3 regions of the Rhodococcus triatomae genome follow, and region 2 is predicted to be linked to each of the others. Evidence: predicted binding sites of a transcription regulator. Region 2 holds the regulator's gene; each other region holds the start of a gene.
The links. Region 2 encodes LexA, which represses DNA repair genes until DNA is damaged. Its sites were predicted from a motif close to CGAACANNTGTTCG; they were not measured.

Region 1 (7,927 bases), 1.9 Mb from region 2:
CAACGCGCCGCCCGACCCGAACCCCCGCCGACGACACGGGAGAGCGAGCCGGCAGCGAGGACGACGATCGCGTTGACCGTCAGCGCCACCACGATCTGGATGCCGCCGAGCAGCAGGCTCTGCACCCACACCGCCCCGGAATCCGGTGTCACGAACTGCGGGATCAGGGCGACGTACATGAGCGCGATCTTCGGGTTCGCGAGGTTCGTCGCCAGGCCCATCGCGAACAACCTGCGATCGGACTCGCCGCCGGGAGCCGGCGTGAGAGTCGACGCCGATCCCCCACGGAACGTCCGCCACGCCAGCCACGCGAGGTAGGCGACGCCGGCCGTCTTCACCGCCGTGTACAGCTGCGGTACCGCCGCGAACACGGCCGAGACACCGAGGGTGGCAGCCAACAGATAGCACGCGAAGCCCGCCGCGACCCCGGCCAACGACACGAGGCCGGCCCGGCGCCCGTGTGCCAGGCTCCGTGAGATCAGATAGATCATGTTCGGCCCCGGGGTGAGCACCATTCCCAGAGCGATCACCGCCACCGCGGACACCGCCGTCACTTCCACCATTGCCCCACCGTCACAGCACATCCGGCGTTCGTCGCGGTCCAGTTGCGCACGGCTGGACGGACCCGGTCCTCGCGCGGCGGGCGCACCCACGCACGCTCGGCTACGATCTGCGAACCGTCGTGCCCGGACAGCGCCGTGGGGCCCACTTCTCTCCGCCAGGGGGAAACATGTTCGACACGCGCACCGTCCACGTCCCCGCTGGTCCCCCGCTCGGACCCGGAGAGCCCGCCGCATCGAGCCCGTCGAAGGGTTTGCATTCGGGGACGACCAGTGAGAACGTCGAAGTACGTACACGTCGTCGAGTCCGAAAGGGTGAAACACGAGATATGCGTATGACGGCCGTAGCCGACAACTACCCGACCAGGGGCCGCTCCGAATGCACCAGCACGATCCGACGGGATCCCACCGTCTGGGGCGATGCCAGGAACGGGCCACTGAACAAGGACGAGGTTGCCGCCTACGAGCGCAACGGGTTCCATTCCGTGGAGACCATCGTCCCCCCACACGACGTCTTCCGTCTGGTCGACGAGATGCACAGGCTCGCAGGGGCCGACGAACTCCGTGGTGACGACAGGGTCGTCCGCGAGAACGGTACCGGTGACGTCCGTTCCGTGTTCGACGTCCACCAGCTCAGCCCGGTCGTGGACGAGATCGTGCGTCGGCCCGAGGTGGTCGGAATGGCCCGCCAGGTGCTGGGATCCGACGTCTACATCCATCAGTCCCGGCTCAACTACAAGCCCGGTTTCAGCGGTGGCCCCTTCTACTGGCACTCCGATTTCGAGACCTGGCACGCCGAGGACGGGATGCCCACCCCACGGGCCGCGAGCATCTCGATAGCGCTCACCGAAAACTACGGCTACAACGGCGGATTGATGATCATGCCGGGCTCGCACAAGGCGTGGGTGTCGTGCCCGGGCGAGACGCCGGAGAACTACTACAAGGAATCGCTCGTCGTGGACGTACCGCCCACGGGCTCACCGGACCACGCGATGCTCACCCGGATGGCGAACGAATACGGCATCGAGACGATGACCGGGCATGCGGGCTCGGCAACCCTGTTCGACTCCAACTGCATGCACGGATCGAACGGCAACATCACCCCGTTCTCCCGCTCGAACCTGTTCATCGTGTTCAACAGCGTGGAGAACACCCTCCAGGAGCCGTTCGCGGCACCGGCGCCGCGTCCGTCCTACCTCGGCAGCCGCGATTTCACGCCCGTGAACTGAACGATCACACCTGAACCGAACCATCACGCCGGATCACCGAACACCCGGCCCCGGTGGAGCATCGGCGTCGTCCCCGCCTCACGGCGAGGGCGGCGCCGATGCTCGTCTCCCCGCGGGGACGATCGTGCCGGGGGCGGCCACCGGGACGGCATGCCGACTGCAGGAATAGTGCGAACACACGTTCGATGATCGCGTATCCTGGAGGTCGTGAACGGATTGCAGGCCTCCCTGTTCGACGATGCGGCGTACGGCACGACGCTGGGTCGGCTCGGCCCCACGGTGCGACGCCGGGCGCTCACGGCGGGCGCCTGGGTGGACGTGCGCCCGGGTTGGCTCACGGGATCCGATGCACTGTTCGATCGGCTCGCCGGCGAGGTGCCGTGGCAATCCGAACGCCGCCGGATGTACGACCGGGTGGTGGACGTGCCCCGGCTGGTCTGCTTCTACCCCGAGGGCGCGGAGCTTCCGGACTCGGTACTGGAGGCGACACGTGAGGCGCTGAGCAGCCACTATCGCCACGAACTCGGCGAGAACTTCGCGACGGCCGGGCTCTGCTGGTACCGGGACGGGCAGGACAGCGTCGCCTGGCACGGCGACGACACCGGGCGCAGTCGCACGGAGGACACGATGGTGGCGATCCTCTCGCTCGGGGCGGCGCGCCCGCTGCTGCTGCGACCGAAGGGCGGCGGCCCGTCGATCCGGTACACCGTCGGCCACGGCGATCTCCTGGTGATGGGAGGCTCCTGCCAGCGCACCTGGGAGCACGCCGTCCCGAAGACCACCAGGCCGGTCGGCCCACGGATCAGCGTGCAGTTCCGCACGCGCGGGGTGCGCTGACCCGGGATCTACTATCGCAAGTAGTAGTTGTAGGGTGACGCCATGGGCTCACGGCAGTCGGGCATCGCGCAGAGGCGCGCGGCTGTCGGCCGTCTCCGGGGCGCCGCGGTCGCGGCGTTCTCCGGCCTGGTGAGTATCGCCGCGCACACCGCGGCCGGTGGGTCCGCTCCGGACGAGTCCTCGATCGTGTTGCTCGTCGCCGCCTGCGCCGCGTTCGGCGCGATGCTCTCGGTGGTGCGCACGGACTCCGATGCCCTACTCCTCGTCCCGGCACTGGCCGGTGGACAGTTCCTCGGACACGGCGTGCTCACGCTGAGTGCCGGACACGCCCACGGGGCGACCGCGACGTTCACCCCGGCGATGCTGTCCGCACACGCCGCCGCCACGCTCGTCTGTGCCGTCGCGATCGGTGCTGCGTCGCACACGCTGGGTGTGCGCCGATTCCGGCGCCTGCTCCCCACCCGTTTCCTGCCCGCGGTGGATACGTGCTCGGCCATCGCGCCGACGACACCGGCCCACCGGCGACTCACTCACTGGCTACTGGTCCGCACCACCGGCGGGACCCGTGCCCCGCCCGTCCTCGCCTGAACAGACCTACTCCCCCGGCTCACCGGCACTCCGGTGAGTTCTGTTCCCGCTGCCGTGAATTCGGCAGCGGTACGACGAAGGACCATGTGATGACCTCCAAGTACTTCCGCACGTCCGCCCTGGGCGTCGCGATCCTCGCCGGTGTCGCCCTCGCCGGATGCGGCACCGACTCCGACCCCCAGGAGAACACCGCACGCGCTGCCGACGCGATCACGGTCGCGGCCCCCTGGGTCAAGGCCGCCGAAACCGGGATGACCGGCGCATTCGCAGATTTCACCAATACCGGTGACCGGGACATCCGCATCGTGGCCGTCGACAGCCCGGCCTCTGCTCGCGGTGAGTTGCACGAGATGGCCACCGGCGACGCAGGCACACCGGTGATGCGGGAAGTCGAAGACGGCTTCCTCGTACCCACCGGCGACACCCGGTCCCTCGAGCCCGGTGCCGACCACATCATGCTCATGGAACTGACGGCTCCCCTGATCGCCGGTTCGGACACCGACATCACGGTGACGTTCGACGACGGCTCCTCGACCACCTTCTCCGCCCAGGTGCGCGACTTCGCGGGCAATCGGGAGGAGTACGCACCAGGTCATGGGAACTGACGGCGTGCCGGCACGTACCGGATTCAGCAGAAGGACGATTCTCGGAGGTGGTGCCGTCGCACTCGGTGCGGCCGGCCTCGGCTGGGGCACCGCGACCGCGACGAATCACGGCACGGACGGGCCGGCGGGTTCGCAGACCGAGCCGTTCCACGGCATCCACCAGGCGGGGATCGCCACGGCACCACAGGCATACGCCGCGTTCGTGGGCCTCGACCTCGCCGAGGGTGCGGACCGCGAGCGCGTCACCGGGATCATGAAGGTGTGGACCGAGGACGCCGTTCGGCTGACCCGCGGCAGCCCGGCGCTCACCGACACCGAACCTGAACTCGCCCGTCTCCCGGCCCGGCTCACGGTCACGGTCGGGTTCGGGCCGGGGGTGTTCGACGCCGTCGGACGGCGGGATCGGGCGCCGGAGTGGTTGCGGCCGCTGCCGGCCTATCCGACGATCGACCGGCTCGACCCCGCCTGGGGACAGACCGATCTGTTGGTGCAGATCTGCTCGGACGATCCGGTCACGGTCGCCCACGCCCTGCGGGAGTTGGTGAAGAACGTACGCACCCTGGTCCATGTGCGCTGGGTGCAGCGCGGGTTCCGCCGCGCTCGCGGCACCGAGAACCCGGGACACACCATGCGTAATCTCATGGGACAGGTCGACGGCACCGAGAATTTGCGCCCCGACGGCGATTTCGATCGGCTCGTCTGGGACGACGGCGCAGCGCACCCCTGGCTCGCCGGGGGCACATCCCTGGTGCTGCGTCGGATCCGGATGGAACTGGACACGTGGGACGAACTCGACCGTCCGGGAAGAGAACTCACGATGGGCCGCAACCTCGCCAACGGGGCGCCGCTCACCGGAACCGACGAGTTCGACACCCCGGACCTGACGGCGAGGGATCAGTTCGGGATCCCGGTGATTCCGCCGGGATCCCATGTGGCACGGTCCCGGTTCACCCACGAGGGCGAACGGTTCTTCCGTCGCGCGTACAACTACGACGACGCCCCCACGGGCCCGTCGACTCCCGGCGAGTTGTCGAACAGCGGACTGATCTTCGCCGCGTTCCAGCGGGACATCGACAGTCAGTATCTGCCGGTGCAACAGCGCCTGGCCGATCACGACGCCCTCAACGAGTGGACGACCCCGATCGGGTCGGCCGTGTACGCGATCCCACCGGGCGTCGCGGAGGGTGACTACGCAGCGGGTGACTACCTGGGAAGAACGCTCCTCGAGAACTGAGAGCGTCCGGCCCGCCGGGTATATCCGGCGGGCCGGACGTTCGTCACTCGGCGGTCGGCACCCCGTCGCGCCACTGATCCCACGCCGAAATGATCTCGTCGGCGAATGTCGACGAGACGAGGTAGGCGTTCCGCGTCGCTATCGGAAGTCCACCCGACTCGGCCTCGATCGACTCGACGGCGGACTGGCCCGGATACTCCCTGTCGAAGTTGGAGCCCGCCCGCAGAACGGCCACTCGGTCGAGGTCGATCAACCCCGCATCCGCCCCGCGGGTCAGAGCGGTGAGGACGGCGTTGTCCTCCATCTGGGTGGTGCAGTAGGTAGCCCGGCCCTCGGTGAGCAGTCCGACCCAGTTGCCGACGTCCTGCGCCATGAGGGAACCGTGCCAGTAGGTGTCAGCCGACTGCGTGTCACACACGCTCACGAACGGTGCCGACGACGCCGCCTGCTGAGGGTAGTGCGCCCGATAGGCCGCCGCGGTCTCGTTGTCGGTGAGATCCACGTCCCGGGTGGCCGCGAATGCGGCATCGACCAGGTCCGGATTCAGCTCGTAGACTTCCGTTCCCGCACCCCACCCCGGCGAATCACCCGGCTGCGATGTCCCCAGCGCGAAGACATTGGACGCCCAGTCCTCGGGGCTCTGTCGCTGGTCGATCTCGTGGCGAAGACCCGCGTCGACGACGTACTCCGCCCAGTGCGCGGATCCGAGGGTTCCGTGCTCGGGATCGACGCCGGCGATCCCCGAAACGACGAAGTACGTGTTCGTCAGGTCGAATCGGTCGCTGGCGACCAGTGCCGCCACCGAACTCGCGGCGTTCGCGTAGCCCATAGCGGTGGTGACCATGCACAGGTCGTCACCGTCGCACGCGACGGTGGGAAATTCCGCCGACAACCCGGGAACGGCGATCTCCGTGGTCAGTGGTCGATCGTCGAGCCACGGCTGAGCTTCGGCGCCGAAGAGCGTGACGGCCAGGACTTTCGGGCTGATTCGGTCCGGCGCGTCGGCGGGCGCGGCGGCGCCCGACGAGCAGGCGACGACGCTCGTCCCGGCCACGACACCGACAACGAGGGCGAGGGGTTTCTTCACGCGATACACGGTTGTGCACTCTCCTGTGCGATTCGGCAGGTGCTGCTCGGATGTCTCCCGTGGGTACACGGGAGGGACCGCGGGACGAGATGTCCGCGCGGCTGTGCTGCGATTCCGAGCAGCCGCTAGCGACCGTGAGCGATCTGGCCTTTCGGCCATGCCGTCGCGTGGGCGTGGGACCGGAGATCGGCCCGGTACGCCCCGGCGAGTGACAACACGTGTTCCCCTCCGAGGTCGGTGTCCACGTCTCGGCGAGGCGGACTCGGCCCCTATTGATAACCGAGGGAGGTTATCGACGTGTGGACGCAGGTTGCGCCGACGTAAAGGACCACGACCTGTCCGGCGGCGGCGCGAGGCCGCCGCCGAACCCACCCCTACCGGGCGCGCCGGTTCACGACGGCCGCCGCGAGCCGATCCAGCTGGGCCTCCGTGGTGGCCCAGTCGATGCAGGCGTCGGTGATGGACTTGCCGTACTCCAGCTCGTCCGAGTGTCCGAGGGTCAGGTTCTGACGACCGGCTTCGAGGAAGCTCTCGAGCATCAACCCGACGATGCCCTCTTCGCCACCCTCGATCCGGGCGGCGACGTCGGTGACCACGTCCACCTGCTTGTTGTGATCCTTACGGCTGTTGCCGTGGCTGGCGTCGATGACGACCCGCTCGGGCAGGCCGGCCTTCGCGAGCCGTGCGTTCGTGTCGGCGACGGTCCCGGCGTCGTAGTTGGGGCCGTCGGTGCCACCCCGGAGGATCACGTGGCAGTCCGGGTTGCCCGTGGTGCGGATCAGCGCTGCCTGGCCGTCCAGGTCGGTGCCCGGGAAGACGTGGCTGGCGGCCGCCGCACGAGTGCCGTCGACAGCCACCTGCACGTCTCCGTCGGTGCCGTTCTTGATACCGACGGGCATGGACAGCGCGCTCGAGAGCTGGCGGTGCACCTGGCTCGCCGCCGTGCGCGCGCCGATCGCGCCGTACGTCGTGAGGTCCGCGATGTACTGCGGGATGATCGGGTCCAGGAACTCGCAGGCGGTCGGCAAGCCGAGCCCGGCGATGTCGAGGAGGAGCTTGCGGCCGATCCGCAGGCCCGTGTTGATGTCGAACGTGCCGTCCAGGTGGGGATCGTTGAGGAGGCCCTTCCACCCCAGGGTGGTGCGCGGCTTCTCGAAGTAGACGCGCATCACCACGAGCAGGTCGTCGCGGACCTCGTCGGCCTTCGCGGCGAGGCGCCGGGCGTAGTCCATCGCGGCCACCGGATCGTGTACCGAGCACGGGCCGACCACGACCAGCAGCCGATCGTCGGTCCCGTTCAGGACGTCGACGGCGGCGCCACGACCGGTCCGCACCGTGGCGGAGGCGACGTCGTCGGGCGCGAACTCGGTGCGCACCACGGAGGGGGCGACGAGGGGGCTGATGCTCACCGTGCGCTGGTCGTCGAGGCGCGCAGCGTCGGCGCGAGAATGGTGATCGAGGCTGGCAGTCATGATTCTCTCTCGGTGTCGTGGTCTGTATCAGTCCGACCCGACATGAGATGGAAACCCAGCGAGCCGGCTGTCCGGCTCGGGGTGGAAGAAGTCAGCGCGTGGTTACGCCGACCGACCCACCCGGGGCCGGCCTGCTAAACCAGAAATAGGTCGCTGACACGTCGGCCACTGTACACGAGGGCTCGCCCACGGCGGTGGGCTCGTTACGCGTGGGCGATGACTTCCGGGGGTATTCGAGGTCCGTATAGACAGACGGATCCCCTCGGGCACCCACCCGAGGGCCCCACCCTCGGACGACGGAGACGACGATGACCG
Region 2 (7,927 bases):
GGGTGTCGGCAGTACGGGCAATGCATCGTCTGTCCTTCGTCGAGGCCGTCGTGGCCGCAACCCCCGGCTCCGTCCGAGAGCGAACCGGCGAGGACTGATTCACATCGCGGACGCACCGAACCGACGCGACCACTCGAGGTGGTATGGCTGACAGTCGTCGAGCCTACCTGCCCCTTCGATCCCGGTCTCATTCAGCGCACGTCAACGATTGGGCGCCGGCACCAGCAACTCCGCGCCGGGAGCGGGAGCACCGACGGGCAACGCATTGAGATCGCGGATCTGCCGCACCGCACGATCGACCGGGACGCCGGGCACCGCCCGCGCCGCCACCTCCGCCAGCGACTCTCCGGCCGCCACCTCGACCGACACCGTCCCGGCGGGCGTTCCCGGCCCTCCCGGCGCCACCGGGACCGCGGGGTTCGCCACCACACCCGCGATGCCGACCAGACCGAGCACGACGAGCGCCGTGGCCGCCGCACCCGCGAAGAAGGTGCGCCACCCGATGTCCGCGATTTCCCCGTGCGGGGCGTCGGACACCCACCTGGCGTGCCCGTATTGCACCCGGCCGGTGGCGGGGCGAGACCTGTCGCGGCCCGCCCGCGCCGGACGAGTCCCACTCCGGTGTAGAGCCTCTCTCCGCTGCAGAACTGCGTTGCTCATGGCTTACCTCCGCTGCCGGCGGTCCGCACCTTCTCGCTCGGGCCGCTCACGAATCGAACACGCGTTCGTGGAACGCATGTTCGATTTCTACCACGGTCGACCGACAATGTCGCGCATTCCGAGCGATTTCCTCGCTCACCCGTTCGAAGGAATGAGGTCCCTCACAGGGCTCGGACGGTCCGGCACGGATTCCCCACCGCGAGCACCCGGTCCGGAACATCCCTGGTCACGACGCTTCCGGCACCCACCACGGCGTCGTCCCCGATGCTCACGCCCGGACAGACGATCACGCCCGCGCCCAGCCACACGTTGTTCCCGATCGTCACGGGTGCCGCACTCTCCCATCGCGTCCGCCGCGCCTCGTGATCGTCGATCGGGTGCAACGCGGTGAGAAGTTGCACGCGCGGCCCGATCGACACGTCGTCACCGATGACGATCGGGGCACAGTCCAACAGGATCGCGTCGTAGTTGAGAAAGGTATTCGCTCCGATGCGAATGTTGCCGCCGTAATCGCACGCGAAGCGCGGCATGATCCACGAGTCGGCACCGAGCGCGCCGAGCAGCCGCTCGAGAACAGCGCGCCTGCGCTCGTCCTCGTCCGCAGCGGCCCCGTTGAACTCGTCGAGGAGGCGTCGACAGGCACGCCGCTCGGACACCAGTTCGACATCGTCGTCGCGATAGAGCTCGCCGGCCAGCATGCGCGCCTTGTGAGAGAGCGGTTCCGGAGATTCGTCCATGCGCCGACAGTACCCACGGGACGGTGCGCGGTCGGGTCGTCGAAGCATCCCCGCCACGCGACACGACGGTCGAACAAGTGTTTGATACTGCGAAGGAATCCGGCTACATTCATGTCATATCGACACTCGAATCCTATTCTCTCCCACGAGTCACGCCGGCGGGAGGGACGACACGGAGGCTTCCACCATGAAGGACGACAGCTCGAGCGGCCGCCCCACCACGGCGACGCTCACCGAACGGCAGCGGCGCGTCCTCGAAGTCATCCGTGAGTCGGTACAGGAGCGCGGCTATCCGCCGAGCATCAGGGAGATCGGGGACGCCGTCGGATTGACCTCGACTTCGTCTGTGGCGCACCAGCTCCGGACGCTCGAACGCAAGGGATTCCTCCGCCGCGACCCCAATCGCCCCCGAGCCGTCGATGTGCGTGGCCTCGACGACACCACCGATCGCGCCCCACAGCGGCCGGCGGCAGGTACCGCTGCCGATCTCTCCGGCACCCACCCCGAACCGACCTTCGTGCCGGTCCTCGGTCGGATCGCCGCGGGTGGGCCGATTCTCGCCGAGGAGTCCATCGAGGATGTCTTCCCCCTCCCACGCGAGTTGGTCGGGCAGGGTTCGCTGTTCCTGCTCCGGGTCGTCGGTGAATCGATGATCGACGCCGCGATCTGCGACGGCGACTGGGTGGTCGTGCGGCAGCAGAACGTCGCCGACAACGGGGACATCGTGGCCGCCATGATCGACGGTGAAGCCACCGTGAAGACCTTCAAGCGCTCGGGCAGGCAGGTCTGGCTCATGCCGCACAATCCGCACTTCGAGCCGATTCCCGGCAACGACGCGACCATTCTCGGCAAGGTCGTCACGGTGATGCGCAAGATCTGACGGCGGCCGGCATCCGGCAACGGGCCGCACGGACACGAACGAGGGGCACGGCGGTCGCCGTGCCCCTCGTTCGTCTGCCGGTCGTGCGGTGTTCGGAGATCGCGCGGTGTCAGAGATTCAGCCCGCGGCCGACGATCTCCTTCATGATCTCCGTGGTGCCCCCGTAGATCGTCTGCACTCGCGAGTCCATGTACGCCTTCGCGACGGGGTACTCCTTCATGTAGCCGTAGCCACCGTGCAGCTGCAGGCAGCGATCGATGAGCTCGACCTGCTTCTCCGTCGTCCACCACTTGGCCATCGCGGCTTCCTGGACGGTGAGCTTGCCCTCGTTGAGCAGCTCGATCGACTTGTCGACGAAGACGCGTGCGATCTCGGTCTCGGTGGCCAGTCCCGCCAGTTCGAACCGGGTGTTCTGGAACTTCCCGATGGACTTTCCGAATGCCTTGCGGTCTCGGCAGTACTGAATCGTCTGCTCGAGAACCGTCTCCATCGCGGCCACCGCGACGACGGCGATGGACAGGCGCTCCTGGGGGAGGTTCTTCATCAGGTAGAGGAAGCCCATGCCCTCCTGGCCGAGAAGATTGGCCGCGGGCACCCGCACGTCGGTGAAGCTGAGTTCGGCCGTGTCCTGGGCCTTCATCCCGATCTTGTCGAGATTGCGGCCCCGCTCGAAGCCCTCCATACCGCGCTCGACGACGAGGAGGCTGAATCCCTGGGCTCCCTTGTCGGGATCCGTCTGCGCGACGACGATCACCAGGTCCGCGTTGATGCCGTTGGTGATGAACGTCTTCGACCCGTTGAGGATCCAGTGATCCCCGTCCCGCACCGCGCGGGTCTTGATGCCCTGCAGGTCGGAACCGGTGCCGGGCTCGGTCATCGCGATGGCGGTGATGATCTCGCCGGACGCGAACCCGGGGAGCCAACGCTGCTTCTGCTCCTCGTTCGCGAGCTCGAGCAGATACGGGGCGACCACGTCGTTGTGGAGCGTGAATCCGATCCCGCTGTAGCCGCCGCGGGTGGTCTCCTCGGTGACGATCGCGTTGTAGCGGAAGTCGACGACTCCCCCGCCGCCGTACTCCTCGGGGACCGCGGTGCCGAGGAAGCCCTGCTTGCCGGCCTCGACCCACACGCTGCGGTCGACGATGTTCTGTTCTTCCCACTTCGCATGGTTCGGGGCGACATGCTGGTCCAGAAACTTGCGGTAGGACTCCCGGAACAGCTCGTGCTCCGGTTCGAACAGGGTGCGCTCCACGCCGACTCCTCTTTCGATAGCTGGATGTACCTGACTCGACGGTAAGCCCAGCGGCCGGTGTGGTGTATGACTCAGGCGATCAGGATTCGTGACCGCGAGCAGACTTGTTGCGCCATGCAGCGAGTTCTCGCAACGCCGGGTAGGCGACCAGGATGCCCACCGACCCCCACGCGATGCCCCCGAGCTCGACGGATCCGATCGTGAGGGTGAGGTCGCCGACGCCGGCGACGAGAGCCGCCGCGGCGACGGTGAGGTTCACCGGATCGGTGAAGTCGACCTTCGCGTCCGTCCAGATCCGTACCCCGAGGATGCCGATGAGTCCGTAGAGCACCAGCGTGGCGCCTCCGATCACCCCGTCGGGCACGGTGAACACCAGCGCACCGAACTTCGGTGAGAACGCGAGCACGATCGCGGTGGCTGCCGCCACCCAGTAGGCCGCGGTGGAATACACGCGCGTGGCCGCCATGACGCCGATGTTCTCGGCATAGGTGGTGGTGCCCGAGCCCCCGCCCAATCCGGCGAGAGTGGTGGCCAGTCCGTCCCCGACGAGGGCGTTTCCGGCGACGTCGTCGAGCGACTTGCCGGTCATGGCGGCGACGGCCTTGACGTGCCCGACGTTCTCCGCGACCAGCACGATCACCACCGGCAGGGTCAACGCGATGACCGACCATTCGAACGCCGGGCCGCGGAACTCGGGCAGCCCGAACCAGGCGGCGTCCCGCAGGGCCGCGACCCGCTCGTCGGCGAGGCCGCCCGTGACCGTGGCGAACACCCACCCCGCCACCACTCCGACGAGGATGCCGAGCCGTCCGATCAGGCCGGGACCGAGCACGGTGACCAGCAGGATCGACGCCAGGGTCACCGTCGCGATCAACGGCTGCGCCTCGTAGGAGCCGGCCGCCACCGGGGCGAGGTTGAGGCCGATGAGCGCCACCACGGCGCCGGTGACCACCGGAGGCATCACCACGTCGATGATGCGGGCGCCGCTCAGCCGCACGACGATGCCGACGGCCAGCAGCGCCACTCCCGCGGCGACGACGCCGCCGAGCTGCGCCGCAGGGCCGGATCCCTGGGCGGCGGTGAGCGGCGCGATGAACGCGAACGACGAGCCCAGGTAGCTCGGGACGCGGCCCCGGGTGATCAGCAGGAACAGCACGGTGCCGATACCGGAGAACAGCAGGGTGGTGGTGACCGGAAAGCCGGTGATCGTCGGGACCAGCAGCGTCGCGCCGAACATCGCGATCACGTGCTGCATGCCGATGCCGACCGTGCGCGGCCAGGTGAGTCGCTCGTGCGGGGCGACGACCTCCCCGTCGGTGATCCTGCGGCCGTCGCCGTGCAGAGTCCAGCCGAACATCGTGGTGGCGCTGCTCGCCGAGTCGGCGTCCGCTTCGTCTCTGGTCACAATCGCTAGATAGTAGGGACGCCCGCAGTCCACCGCCCGGCGAGCCCGGATTCTCGTGGAGTCCGAGCACACGCACCCGGCCACCGACCTAGGTGAGCACCTCGGCCGCCGCGGCGCGGGCCGCCGCGGGATCGGTCGTCGCGAGAACTGCCTCCGCGGCGCTTCTGCACTGCCGAGCCGAGACCGACTCCACTGCCGCGCCGACGGCGGGCAGGGCGGCAGCGGCCGCCGACAACGAGGTGACCCCGAGCCCGACCAGCACACAGGCGAGCAGCGGATCGGCTGCCGCCTCCCCGCACACCCCGACCGGCTTCCCCACGGCAGCACCCGCTTCCGCGGTACGCGCGACGAGCGAGAGCACCGCCGGCTGCCACGGATCGGTGAGCACTGCGAGTTCCGGTGACATGCGATCGGCAGCCATCGTGTACTGGGTGAGGTCGTTGGTGCCGATGGACAGGAAGTCCACGTGTTCGAGAATCCGATCGGCCTGCAGCGCCGCCGCGGGAATCTCGACCATCACCCCCGGCACGAGCCCCCGTTCCCGTACGAGTCCCGCGAACTCCTCGGCCTCGGCCGCCGTGGCAATCATCGGTGCCATCACCCAGGGAGAGGTCCGTGTCCGCTGCGCCGCCACCGCGACGGCGTCGAGCTGCCGGGTGAGCAGGCCCGGATCCGCACGGGCGATCCGGACACCACGTACCCCGAGCGCCGGATTGGCCTCGTCGGGGTGGTCGGCGAATGCGAGCGGCTTGTCGGACCCGGCGTCGAGCGTCCGGATCACCACCTTGTCCCCGGCAAACGCCTCGAGGACCTCCGCGTAGATGTCGGACTGCTCCTCGACCGACGGTTCGACGGTGCGGTCGAGGAAGGCGAGTTCGGTACGCAACAGCCCGACGCCCTCCGCCGGGGTCCGACGTGCGGCGCGTGCACCCGCGCCGTCCTGCACGTTGGCGAGAATTGCCACCCCGACCCCGTCGCTCGTGCGTCCCGGGCCGGTCCAGTTTCCGATTCTGCGCCGGGCCTCGACGTCCGCCGCGACCGCCGCCGCGGCGACGTCCGGGTCCGGGTCCACGACCAGGACGCCCCGGGAGCCGTCGAGCATCGCGGACGTTCCCGCCGGGACCGCGGCGACGCCCGCGGCGGCGACCACACACGAAATACCCAGTTGGCGGGCGATGATGGCGGTGTGACTGGTGGGTCCGCCCAGTTCGGTGACCAGGCCGACGATCCGTCCGGGGTCGAGTCCCGCGGTATCGGCCGGAGCGAGATCCCGGGCGCAGAGGATCGACGGGACGTCCGGCTCGGGCACTCCCGGCTCCGGATCACCCGCCAACTCGGCCAGCACCCGGTCACGTATGTCACGCAGGTCGGTGACCCGCTCGGCCATCATGCCGCCGATCCTGGTGAACATCTCGACGAACTGTTCGGTGGCCGCCGCCGCGGCCTCGCCGGCCGGAGCGCCTGCGGCGATCAGTTTCTCGGCGGCCGACAGCCAGCCCCGGTCGGCTGCCATCGCCGCGTTGGCCTGAAGTACCTCGGCGGCCGCTCCGGAAGCGTGCGCGGCCCGCCCGCGCAGCCGCTCCGCCACGGTCGCCGCAGCAGAGCGGAACCGCTCGGTCTCGGCGTCCCGTCCCGATTCGCCGATACGCGGCAGCCCCGCCGGGGCCAGGGGCCTGGGGCCGAGCACCACCACGGGGGCAGAGACGATGCCTGCCACGACGGGCGTGCCCGTCAGCTCCTCCGCCGTGTGGGGCGCCGCAGGCACCGTCTTCTCCTCGTCGACCTTCTCCGAATCGGCCTTCGTCGAATCGACCTCCGGGGCCATCCCGTCCTCCTCACAGCATTGGCGCAACGACGCGCGAGTGCCGGTCCGCTCGACGCAGACCCACTCGACGTCCTGTGAGGAACATTACATCCAGGTCTTGACTTGTCAACACATTCAGGCGTAAAACAACATAAACCAACACATCGTGTGATCTGGCGCATACGGCCCGCGACGGCACACACGAGACATGACGCGAACCGAGAGACGAGGACCGATGTACCCGGAGGAACGGCAGCAGGCGATGTCCTCGCTCGTCGCGCAGCGCGGACGATCGTCCGTCACCCAACTCGCCGACAGGTTCGGGGTGACGACGGAAACCGTCCGCCGGGATCTGGCCGTACTCGAACGCCAGGGGCTCGTCCGCCGCGTACACGGCGGAGCCGTCCCGGCCACGTCGCTCACCGTCACCGAGCCGGTACTCGCCGAACGGGAGAGCACCCGGACCGATCTCAAGGACCGGATCGGCAAGCGCGCGCTCGAGTTCCTTCCCGCCGCCGGGGGAAGCATCCTGCTCGACGCGGGCACCACGACGTCCCGGATGCTCCCCTCGATCCCCACCGATCGTGAACTCACCGTCATCACCAACTCGGTGCCGATCGCCGCCCGCCTGGCGGGCCTGCCTGCGATCACCCTGCAGCTACTCGGTGGACGGGTCCGCGGGGTCACCCAGGCGGCGGTGGGCGAGGACACCCTCCGGGCACTCGACGTCCTTCGCGTCGACGTCGCCTTCGTCGGAACCAACGCGCTCAGTGTGGAACACGGCCTGTCCACACCCGACCCCGAGGAGGCCGCGGTCAAACGCGCGATGGTCCGCAGTGCCAGGCAGGTCGTCGCCGTCGCCGACTCCTCGAAGCTCGGACGCGAGTATCTCGTCAGCTTCGCCCCCGCGGACGCGGTCGACGTCCTGGTCACCGACGCGGGAATCGATCCCGTGGATCGCGAGGAACTGACCCGACACGGAATCGAGGTGGTGACGGCATGATCGTCACGCTGACCGCCAACCCCAGTGTGGACCGCACCGTCGAACTGGGCGGCCCACTCGAACGCGGTGCCGTCCTGCGCGCCACGGGCTCGACCGACGACCCCGGCGGAAAGGGCGTCAACGTGGCGCGTGCGCTGGCCGCCTCCGGTGTTCCTGCGCTCGCGGTGCTCCCCGCCGCCGACGACG
Region 3 (7,927 bases), 180 kb from region 2:
CCGGCCCCTCACGCGTTCCGCTCCGCGGCCACCAGCGAATTGAGCAGGGCGGCACCGGTTCCCGGATCATCGACCGAGACGGCGAACACGCCGCCTCCGCGACGTCGCAGAGCGAGGCCGTCTCCACCGCGGACGATCACCGCGGTGCCCCGCGGGCTGAGCCGGTAGCCGTACCCACCCCATTCCACCGGGCGCAGATGCGCGACCTCCGCGCTGTCGATGTCGTCGAGCCGGATCGTGCGCCAGCGCAGTCCCCACGAGGAGAGCCACAGTCCTCGGCGATCCACGTGCACCGTGATCGACGCGAAGGCGGCGGCGAGGATTGCGAGTACCGCGAACAGGACGACCATCCACGGCCTACCGAGGAACGCCGTCACCAGTGCCGTCACGACCATCGCGACGACCAGTGCGCCGGCCCATCGCCCGCGCGCGTGACTGATCCATACGGCGGTCTCGCCCGGGGCGATCGGGGTGTCGAGCTGCGGCGCCGGGCCGTAGCTGGTGGCAGGTCCGCGGGGCGTCAGGAGGAATGTCCCGATCGCCCAGGGCACGCCCAGGAGGGGGATCAGGATCCACCAGCTCAGGTGGGCGTCCTCGGGTCTGCCGGCCCGCATGGTCAACGCCACGGACGTGATGCAGGTGCTCGCCGCGACCCAGGACACCAGTGCGGTGCCGGGAAGCCACAGCGCGGCGTCGGCGTCGTGGCCGGCCGAGCTCGCCCGCACGACGACCAGGGCGGCGACGGCGGTGCTCAGCAGGCAGGCGGCGAGAGTGATCACGAAGAACGTGGCGCCCGACGTGAATCCGTCCGGCTCGACTCCGGACCAGTGGGTGGCGACGGTGCCGGGGACGGAATCGCCCCAGGCCGCGCGGGCAGCGAGCAGCGCCAGGAGCGGCGCGGCGGTCGCCAGGCCCGCGGCGACGAGGCGAACGCGGTTCGGCGCGGGGCCGGGGCGGGTCGATGACGTCATGGTCGAGTGTTCTCCTCTGTGGTCCGGCGGACGAGGTCGAGCATCTGGTCGGTGTCGAGTCCGAGTCGGCGTGCCTCGGCCACGAACGTCCGCGCCGCTTCGACGGCGCGGGTGTGCTGCGGTGCGCTGTCCGGGCGGACGACGGCACCGCGGCCGCGGCGCAGGTCGATCAGGCCCTCGTCCCGCAGCGCCGCATACGCACGCAACACGGTGTGCAGGTTCACGTCGATCGACTGGGCGAGTGCCCTGGCCGCGGGCAGGCGGTCACCGGGGCCGATCTCTCTGCGCAGGAACGCGCCACGGATTCCGGCCGCGATCTGATCGGAGAGCGGCGTTCCCGAACCGTGGTCGACCCTCAGCAACATGTTCGCATTGTATGCGAACAATAGGAAAAATGTGGAACCCCGTGTCCAGGGCGAGCGGTGACCGATGGCACGGGCGGTACCATCGGTGCAGCTGAAATCGCAGAACCCGGCATGCCGCAGGGCAGCAGGAAAGGGGCTTGAATCGCATGAGCGGCCACTCCAAATGGGCCACCACCAAGCACAAGAAGGCGGTCGTCGACGCCAAGCGCGGCAAGATGTTCGCGAAGCTGATCAAGAACATCGAGGTGGCGGCCCGGACCGGTGGCGGCGATCCGGCGGGAAACCCGACGCTGTACGACGCGATCCAGAAGGCCAAGAAGAGCTCCGTCCCCAACGACAACATCGAGCGCGCGCGCAAGCGCGGCGGCGGTGAGGAGGCGGGCGGCGCCGACTGGCAGACGATCATGTACGAGGGGTACGGCCCCAACGGTGTCGCCGTGCTCATCGAGTGCCTCACCGACAACCGCAATCGTGCCGCCGGAGAGGTGCGCACCGCGATGACCCGCAACGGCGGCAACATGGCCGACCCGGGTTCGGTGTCCTACCTGTTCACACGCAAGGGTGTCGTGACGCTCGAGAAGAACGGTCAGACCGAGGACGACATCCTCGTGGCCGTGCTGGACGCGGGTGCGGAGGAGGTCACCGATCTCGGCGACACCTTCGAGATCGTCAGCGAGCCCACCGATCTGGTGGCGGTCCGCAGCGCGCTCCAGGAGGCGGGCATCGACTACGACTCGGCCGACGCGGACTTCCGTGCCTCGGTGGAGGTCGCGGTGGACGCCGACGGCGCCCGCAAGGTGTTCAAGCTCGTGGATGCCCTCGAGGACTCCGACGACGTACAGAACGTCTACACCAACGTCGACATCTCCGACGAGGTCCTCGCCGAACTCGACGACTGACCGGAGGCTTCGGACGACCGGGTGGGCTCGCCACCGCGCCGACTGAGGTCGGGTGCGCGGTGGGCCGCGCGTGTCGGTCGTTCCACACGCGCTCGCCGCACACTAGGCTGTCGAACAACTGTTCGGCGGAAGGTGTGGTGGCGTGCGTGTACTGGGAGTCGATCCGGGGTTGACCCGGTGCGGGCTCGGGGTCGTCGACAGCGGCCGCGGCCGGGCCGTACAGCCGATCGCCGTCGACGTGGTGCGGACCCCGGCCGACCTCGACCTGTCGGTGCGCCTGCTCCGGATCTCCGAGGCTGCAGAGTCCTGGATGGACCTGCACCGGCCCACCGTGGTGGCGATCGAGCGGGTGTTCGCGCAGCACAACGTCCGTACCGCGATGGGCACTGCCCAGGCCGGCGGGGTGGTGGCCCTCGCCGCCGCGCGGCGCGGTATCCCCGTCTGCTTCCACACCCCCAGCGAGGTCAAGGCGGCTGTCACCGGCAGCGGCTCGGCGGACAAGGCCCAGGTGACCGCGATGGTCACCCGGATCCTGCGGCTGGACGCGGCACCGAAACCGGCCGACGCGGCCGATGCGCTGGCCCTGGCGATCTGCCATTGTTGGCGTGCTCCGATGATCGAGCGGATGGCTCGCGCCGAGGCGGCGGCGGCAGAGCAGAAGCGCCGCTACCAGGCCCGGCTGGCCGAGTTGAAGAAGTCGAGATGAAGAGAAGGCAGGTTCACCGATGATCGCCTCCGTCCGCGGAGAGGTGCTCGACATCGCCCTCGACCATGTGATCGTCGAGTCCGCAGGTGTCGGCTATCGGATCAACGCCACGCCGGCGACGCTGGGCACGCTGTCCCGGGGCAACGAGACCCGGCTCGTCACCGCGATGATCGTGCGGGAGGACTCGATGACGCTCTACGGCTTCGCCGACGCCGAGTCCCGTGAACTGTTCGGGTTGCTGCAGACCGTGTCGGGGGTGGGGCCACGGCTCGCGATGGCGGTGCTGTCCGTGCTCGAGCCGGAGGCGCTGCGCCGTGCGCTGTCGGAGGGCGACCTCGCCGCGCTCACCCGGGTGCCGGGTATCGGCAAGCGGGGAGCGGAGCGACTCGTCGTGGAGTTGCGGGACAAGGTCTCCGCCGTCCCGTCGGCGGCCGGTGTGGCGACGGCGGCCGGCGCGTCCTCGACGGTGCGTGAGCAGATCGTCGAGGCGCTCACCGGCCTGGGGTTCGCCGCGAAGGCGGCCGAACAGGCCACCGATTCCGTCCTCGCCGAGGCACCGGACGCGCCGACGTCGACGGCTCTGCGTGCGGCGCTGGCGCTGCTGGGTAAGACGCGATGACCCCCGACCCCGTCGATCCACGCGACCTGCCTCCCGGAGAATTCGCCGAGGACTCGTCGCCGGTGACGGCGGAGGTTCTCCCCGGCGACGGCGACGTGGAAGCGGGCTTGCGCCCGAAGAGTCTCGAGGACTTCATCGGTCAGCCGCGGGTACGCGAGCAACTGCAACTGGTCCTGACCGGAGCCCGGCTGCGCGGCGGCACCCCCGACCACATTCTGTTGTCCGGCCCGCCCGGTCTCGGCAAGACCAGCATGGCCATGATCATCGCGACCGAACTGGGATCCTCGCTGCGGCTGACGTCGGGTCCGGCGCTCGAACGCGCCGGGGATCTCGCCGCGATGCTCAGCAACCTCGTCGAGGGCGACGTGTTGTTCATCGACGAGATCCATCGCATCGCCCGGCCCGCGGAGGAGATGCTGTATCTCGCGATGGAGGATTTCCGGGTCGACGTCGTCGTCGGGAAGGGGCCGGGCGCGACCTCCATTCCCCTCGAGGTGGCCCCGTTCACTCTGGTGGGTGCCACGACACGGTCGGGGTCGCTCACCGGGCCGCTGCGCGACCGGTTCGGTTTCACGGCACACATGGACTTCTACGAGCCCGCCGAACTCCAGCGGATCCTCGCGCGTTCGGCGGGCATCCTCGGGATCGATCTCGACCCGTCGGCGGGGGAGGAGATCGCGCGCCGTTCGCGCGGAACGCCGCGCATCGCCAACCGGCTACTGCGACGGGTCCGCGACTACGCCGAAGTCCGGGCGGACGGAGTCGTCACCCGGGAGGTCTCCCGTGCGGCGCTCGCCGTATACGACGTGGACGAGCTCGGGCTCGACCGGCTCGACCGCGCCGTTCTCGGAGCCTTGGTCCGCAGTTTCGGCGGGGGACCGGTAGGCGTGTCCACGCTCGCCGTCGCGGTCGGGGAGGAGACATCGACCGTGGAGGAGGTGTGCGAGCCGTTCCTGGTGCGTGCCGGCCTGGTCGCCCGCACACCGCGCGGTCGGGTGGCCACCGCGGCGGCGTGGCGCCAGCTCGGTCTCACCGCTCCGCCGGAGGCGACGGGGGGCATCGAGGTGCGTGCGCACGAGCCGTCGCTGTTCGATCCGGGCGAGCTCGACGAGCGGACGGGAGACCCCTGACGTCCGTGTCGGAGTGCTCCGACACGCGCTTCCGAAGGGCTCCGGTGGCCGTTCGAGGTGACGAGCTGACGGGCTTTCGCCTGTCTAATGGCACACTGGTGTATTGCGCGGGTCCATCCGGGGCCGGTGCTCCTGTGAAACCTGCATGCGACCGCTGCAACGAACTCTCGAGGACGACTACCTGATGGACCTTCTCTTTCCCCTTCTGATTCTCGCGCTCCTGGTTCCGATGTTCCTCGGTATCCGCAGGCAGAAGAAGGAGATGGCGAAGACCGCCGCTCTCCAGGATTCGCTGCAGATCGGTGATCGCGTCGTCACGACTGCCGGCCTCTACGGCATCATCGAGGAACTCGAGGACGACACCGTGGACCTGCGGATCGCTCCGGGTGTCATCACGACCTGGTCGCGCCTGGTGATCCGCGAGGTCGTCGTCGACATCGACGACGAGGAGTACGAGGAACTCGACGGCTCCGAGGTGAGTGCCCAGGAGCAGGCCGAGGATTCGCGGCCGAGCCCGGACAAGAACTAGACGCTGTCCACCTCCGATCCGGGGCGCCCGGTGAGCGCCGCCCGGCGAGCGTCCACGGATCGGGGTACACGCATGTCGAGCTGCACGTACTGAGGAGACTGAACGATCGTGGCACCTTCCAACGGTTCGGTGCATCCAGTCCGCGCGATGACCGTGTTCGCGGTCATCGTGGCGGCGCTGTATGCCCTGGTGTTCTTCACCGGTGACAAGTCACCGGAACCGAAGTTGGGCATCGACCTGCAGGGAGGGACGCGAGTCACTCTCACGGCACGGACCCCGGACGGCAGCACCCCGTCGCAGGACAGCCTGCGCCAGGCCCAGGCGATCATCGAGACGCGCGTGAACGGGCTCGGCGTGTCCGGCTCGGAAGTCGTCATCGACGGCGACAACCTGGTGATCACGGTGCCGGGTGACGACAGTTCCCAGGCTCGTTCCCTGGGGCAGACGGCGCGCCTCTACATCCGCCCGGTGGCCACCTCGCAACCGGCACCGGTTCCCGGCGCGCCCACCGAGAACGGGGTCGGCGCCTCCGACACCCCGGGTGAGGCGCCCGCGACGGATGTTCCGGGCACGCCGGAGGGCACCGATCCCGAGGGCACCGACCCGGGCGAGCAGGCTCCTGCACCGGAGCCGCAGAGTCGGCCGTTCCCGGCGCAGGATCCCACCGATCCGGCCTCACCGACCGATCCGGCCTCACCGACCGATCCGGCCTCACCGACCGATCCGGCACAGCCGGGGGGGTCGGCACCAGTGACGGAGGGGTTGCCCGCGGACGCCGCGGACGAGATCGCCGAGGCCCGTGCGCTCCGGCAGAGCACCGATCCCGCCGTCCAGCAGCAGGCGATGGCGACGATGGACTGCTCGGTGGCCGACCCGCTGCGCGGCAACGACGACCCGGAACTGCCGCTGGTCGCCTGCTCGACCGACAACCAGTTCGTCTACCTGCTGGAGCCGGCGATCATCGACGGCCAGGAGATCGCCGATGCGACCTCCGGATTCAACTCCCAGCAGTCCCGGCACGAGGTGAGCCTGTCGTTCGAGTCCGGTGGCAGCAACACGTGGGCACAGTTCACCTCCGCCAACATCGGCAGGCAGGCTGCCTTCACGCTCGACTCCAAGGTGGTCAGTGCCCCGGTCATCCAGGGTGCGACCCCGGCCGGTAGCTCCACGTCGATCACCGGTCAGTTCAGTGCCGACGGTGCGCGCGAACTCGCGAACACGCTCAAGTACGGCTCGCTTCCGCTCTCGTTCGCAGCGTCCGAAGCCGAGACGGTGTCCGCGACGCTCGGCCTGGCCTCGCTCGAGGCGGGGTTGCTCGCCGGCGCTGTCGGGCTGGTCCTCGTGTTGCTGTACTGCCTCCTGTATTACCGGCTGCTCGGCATACTCACCGCGTTCTCGCTGGTGGCCTCCGGTGTCGCGGTGTACGCGATCATGGTGCTCCTCGGCCGCTACATCAACTTCACCCTGGACCTGGCCGGAATCGCCGGTCTCATCATCGGTATCGGCATGACGGCGGACTCGTTCGTCGTGTTCTTCGAGCGGATCAAGGACGAGATGCGGGAGGGGCGCAGTTTCCGCTCCGCGGTGCCTCGTGGTTGGGCCCGGGCGAAGCGGACGATCCTGTCCGGTAACGCGGTGAGCTTCATCTCCGCCGCGGTGTTGTACATGCTCGCGGTCGGACAGGTGCGTGGATTCGCGTTCACCCTGGGATTGACCACCATCCTCGACGTCGTCGTCGTGTTCCTGGTGACGTGGCCGCTGGTGTACCTGGCGTCGAAATCCGCGTTCTGGGCCAAGCCGTCGGTCAACGGGCTCGGGGCCGTGCAACAGATCGCGCGTGAACGCAAGAAGGCCGCTGCCGTCGCGGCGTCGAAGGAGACCCGAGCATGAGCGCATCGTCCACCACCGAAGCAGGGCAGCGCGGGTTCCTCTCCCGCCTCTACACCGGCACCGGCGCCTTCGAGGTCGTCGGGCGCCGTCGCTTCTACTATCTGCTGACGGCCGCCATCGTGCTGGTGTCCCTCGCGGGAATCGCCATTCGCGGCTTCACCCTCGGAATCGATTTCGAGGGAGGCTCGCGGGTCCAGTTCCCGGTCGGTGACGGGGTGGAGACCGCGCAGGTCGAGCAGGTGTACTCCGACGCCCTGGGGCAGAGCCCGGAGGCCGTGCAGATCGTGGGGTCCGGGGCGAGCGCGACCGTGCAGATCCGGTCCAGCGCGCTGGACGCCGCCGAGGTGGTGACGCTCCAGCAGGCGCTGTTCGACGAGTTCGCACCGCGGGACACCAGTGGCGTGCCCAATCCCAACGCGATCAGTTTCGCCGACGTCAGCGAGACGTGGGGCGGGCAGGTCACCCAGAAGGCACTCATTGCGCTGGTGGTGTTCCTGGTGCTGGTCAGCGTGTACATCGTGATCAGATACGAGAGGGACATGGCGACCGCGGCGATCGCCGCCCTGTTCTTCGACATCATCGTCACGGCGGGCGTGTACGCGATCGTCGGATTCGAGGTGACCCCGGCCAGTGTCATCGGACTGCTGACCATTCTCGGCTTCTCGCTGTACGACTCCGTCATCGTGTTCGACAAGGTCGAGGAGAACACCCACGGAATCCTGCACCTGAACAGACGTACCTATGCGGAGCAGGCGAATCTCGCGGTCAATCAGACGCTCATGCGGTCCATCAACACGACCGTGATCGGTGTGCTCCCG

Region 1: a site for LexA is predicted at 1,961-1,974, ahead of G4H71_RS06210 (alpha-ketoglutarate-dependent dioxygenase AlkB). Genes of this name have one in related genera too.
Region 3: a site for LexA is predicted at 2,347-2,360, ahead of ruvC (crossover junction endodeoxyribonuclease RuvC). Genes of this name have one in related genera too.

The regions. Positions count from the first base shown of each region.
Region 1 is NZ_CP048814.1:1,319,824-1,327,750, forward strand. Features, by position in the region: gene G4H71_RS06200 (LysE family translocator) at 1-563, opposite strand, end outside; gene thpD (ectoine hydroxylase) at 896-1,789, shown strand; gene G4H71_RS06210 (alpha-ketoglutarate-dependent dioxygenase AlkB) at 1,997-2,626, shown strand; gene G4H71_RS06215 (hypothetical protein) at 2,669-3,214, shown strand; gene G4H71_RS06220 (copper chaperone PCu(A)C) at 3,304-3,819, shown strand; gene G4H71_RS06225 (Dyp-type peroxidase) at 3,809-5,053, shown strand; gene G4H71_RS06230 (purine-nucleoside phosphorylase) at 5,097-6,140, opposite strand; gene G4H71_RS06235 (3-deoxy-7-phosphoheptulonate synthase) at 6,515-7,612, opposite strand; gene G4H71_RS06240 (VOC family protein) at 7,921-7,927, shown strand, end outside.
Region 2 is NZ_CP048814.1:4,159,843-4,167,769, reverse strand. Features, by position in the region: gene nrdR (transcriptional regulator NrdR) at 1-26, opposite strand, end outside; gene G4H71_RS19820 (hypothetical protein) at 202-660, opposite strand; gene G4H71_RS19815 (sugar O-acetyltransferase) at 822-1,397, opposite strand; gene lexA (transcriptional repressor LexA) at 1,585-2,277, shown strand; gene G4H71_RS19805 (acyl-CoA dehydrogenase family protein) at 2,387-3,529, opposite strand; gene G4H71_RS19800 (uracil-xanthine permease family protein) at 3,609-4,886, opposite strand; gene G4H71_RS19795 (putative PEP-binding protein) at 5,023-6,759, opposite strand; gene G4H71_RS19790 (DeoR/GlpR family DNA-binding transcription regulator) at 6,974-7,741, shown strand; gene G4H71_RS19785 (1-phosphofructokinase family hexose kinase) at 7,738-7,927, shown strand, end outside.
Region 3 is NZ_CP048814.1:4,343,253-4,351,179, forward strand. Features, by position in the region: gene G4H71_RS20655 (hypothetical protein) at 9-971, opposite strand; gene G4H71_RS20660 (GntR family transcriptional regulator) at 968-1,336, opposite strand; gene G4H71_RS20665 (YebC/PmpR family DNA-binding transcriptional regulator) at 1,483-2,235, shown strand; gene ruvC (crossover junction endodeoxyribonuclease RuvC) at 2,378-2,941, shown strand; gene ruvA (Holliday junction branch migration protein RuvA) at 2,961-3,560, shown strand; gene ruvB (Holliday junction branch migration DNA helicase RuvB) at 3,557-4,690, shown strand; gene yajC (preprotein translocase subunit YajC) at 4,875-5,219, shown strand; gene secD (protein translocase subunit SecD) at 5,328-7,109, shown strand; gene secF (protein translocase subunit SecF) at 7,106-7,927, shown strand, end outside.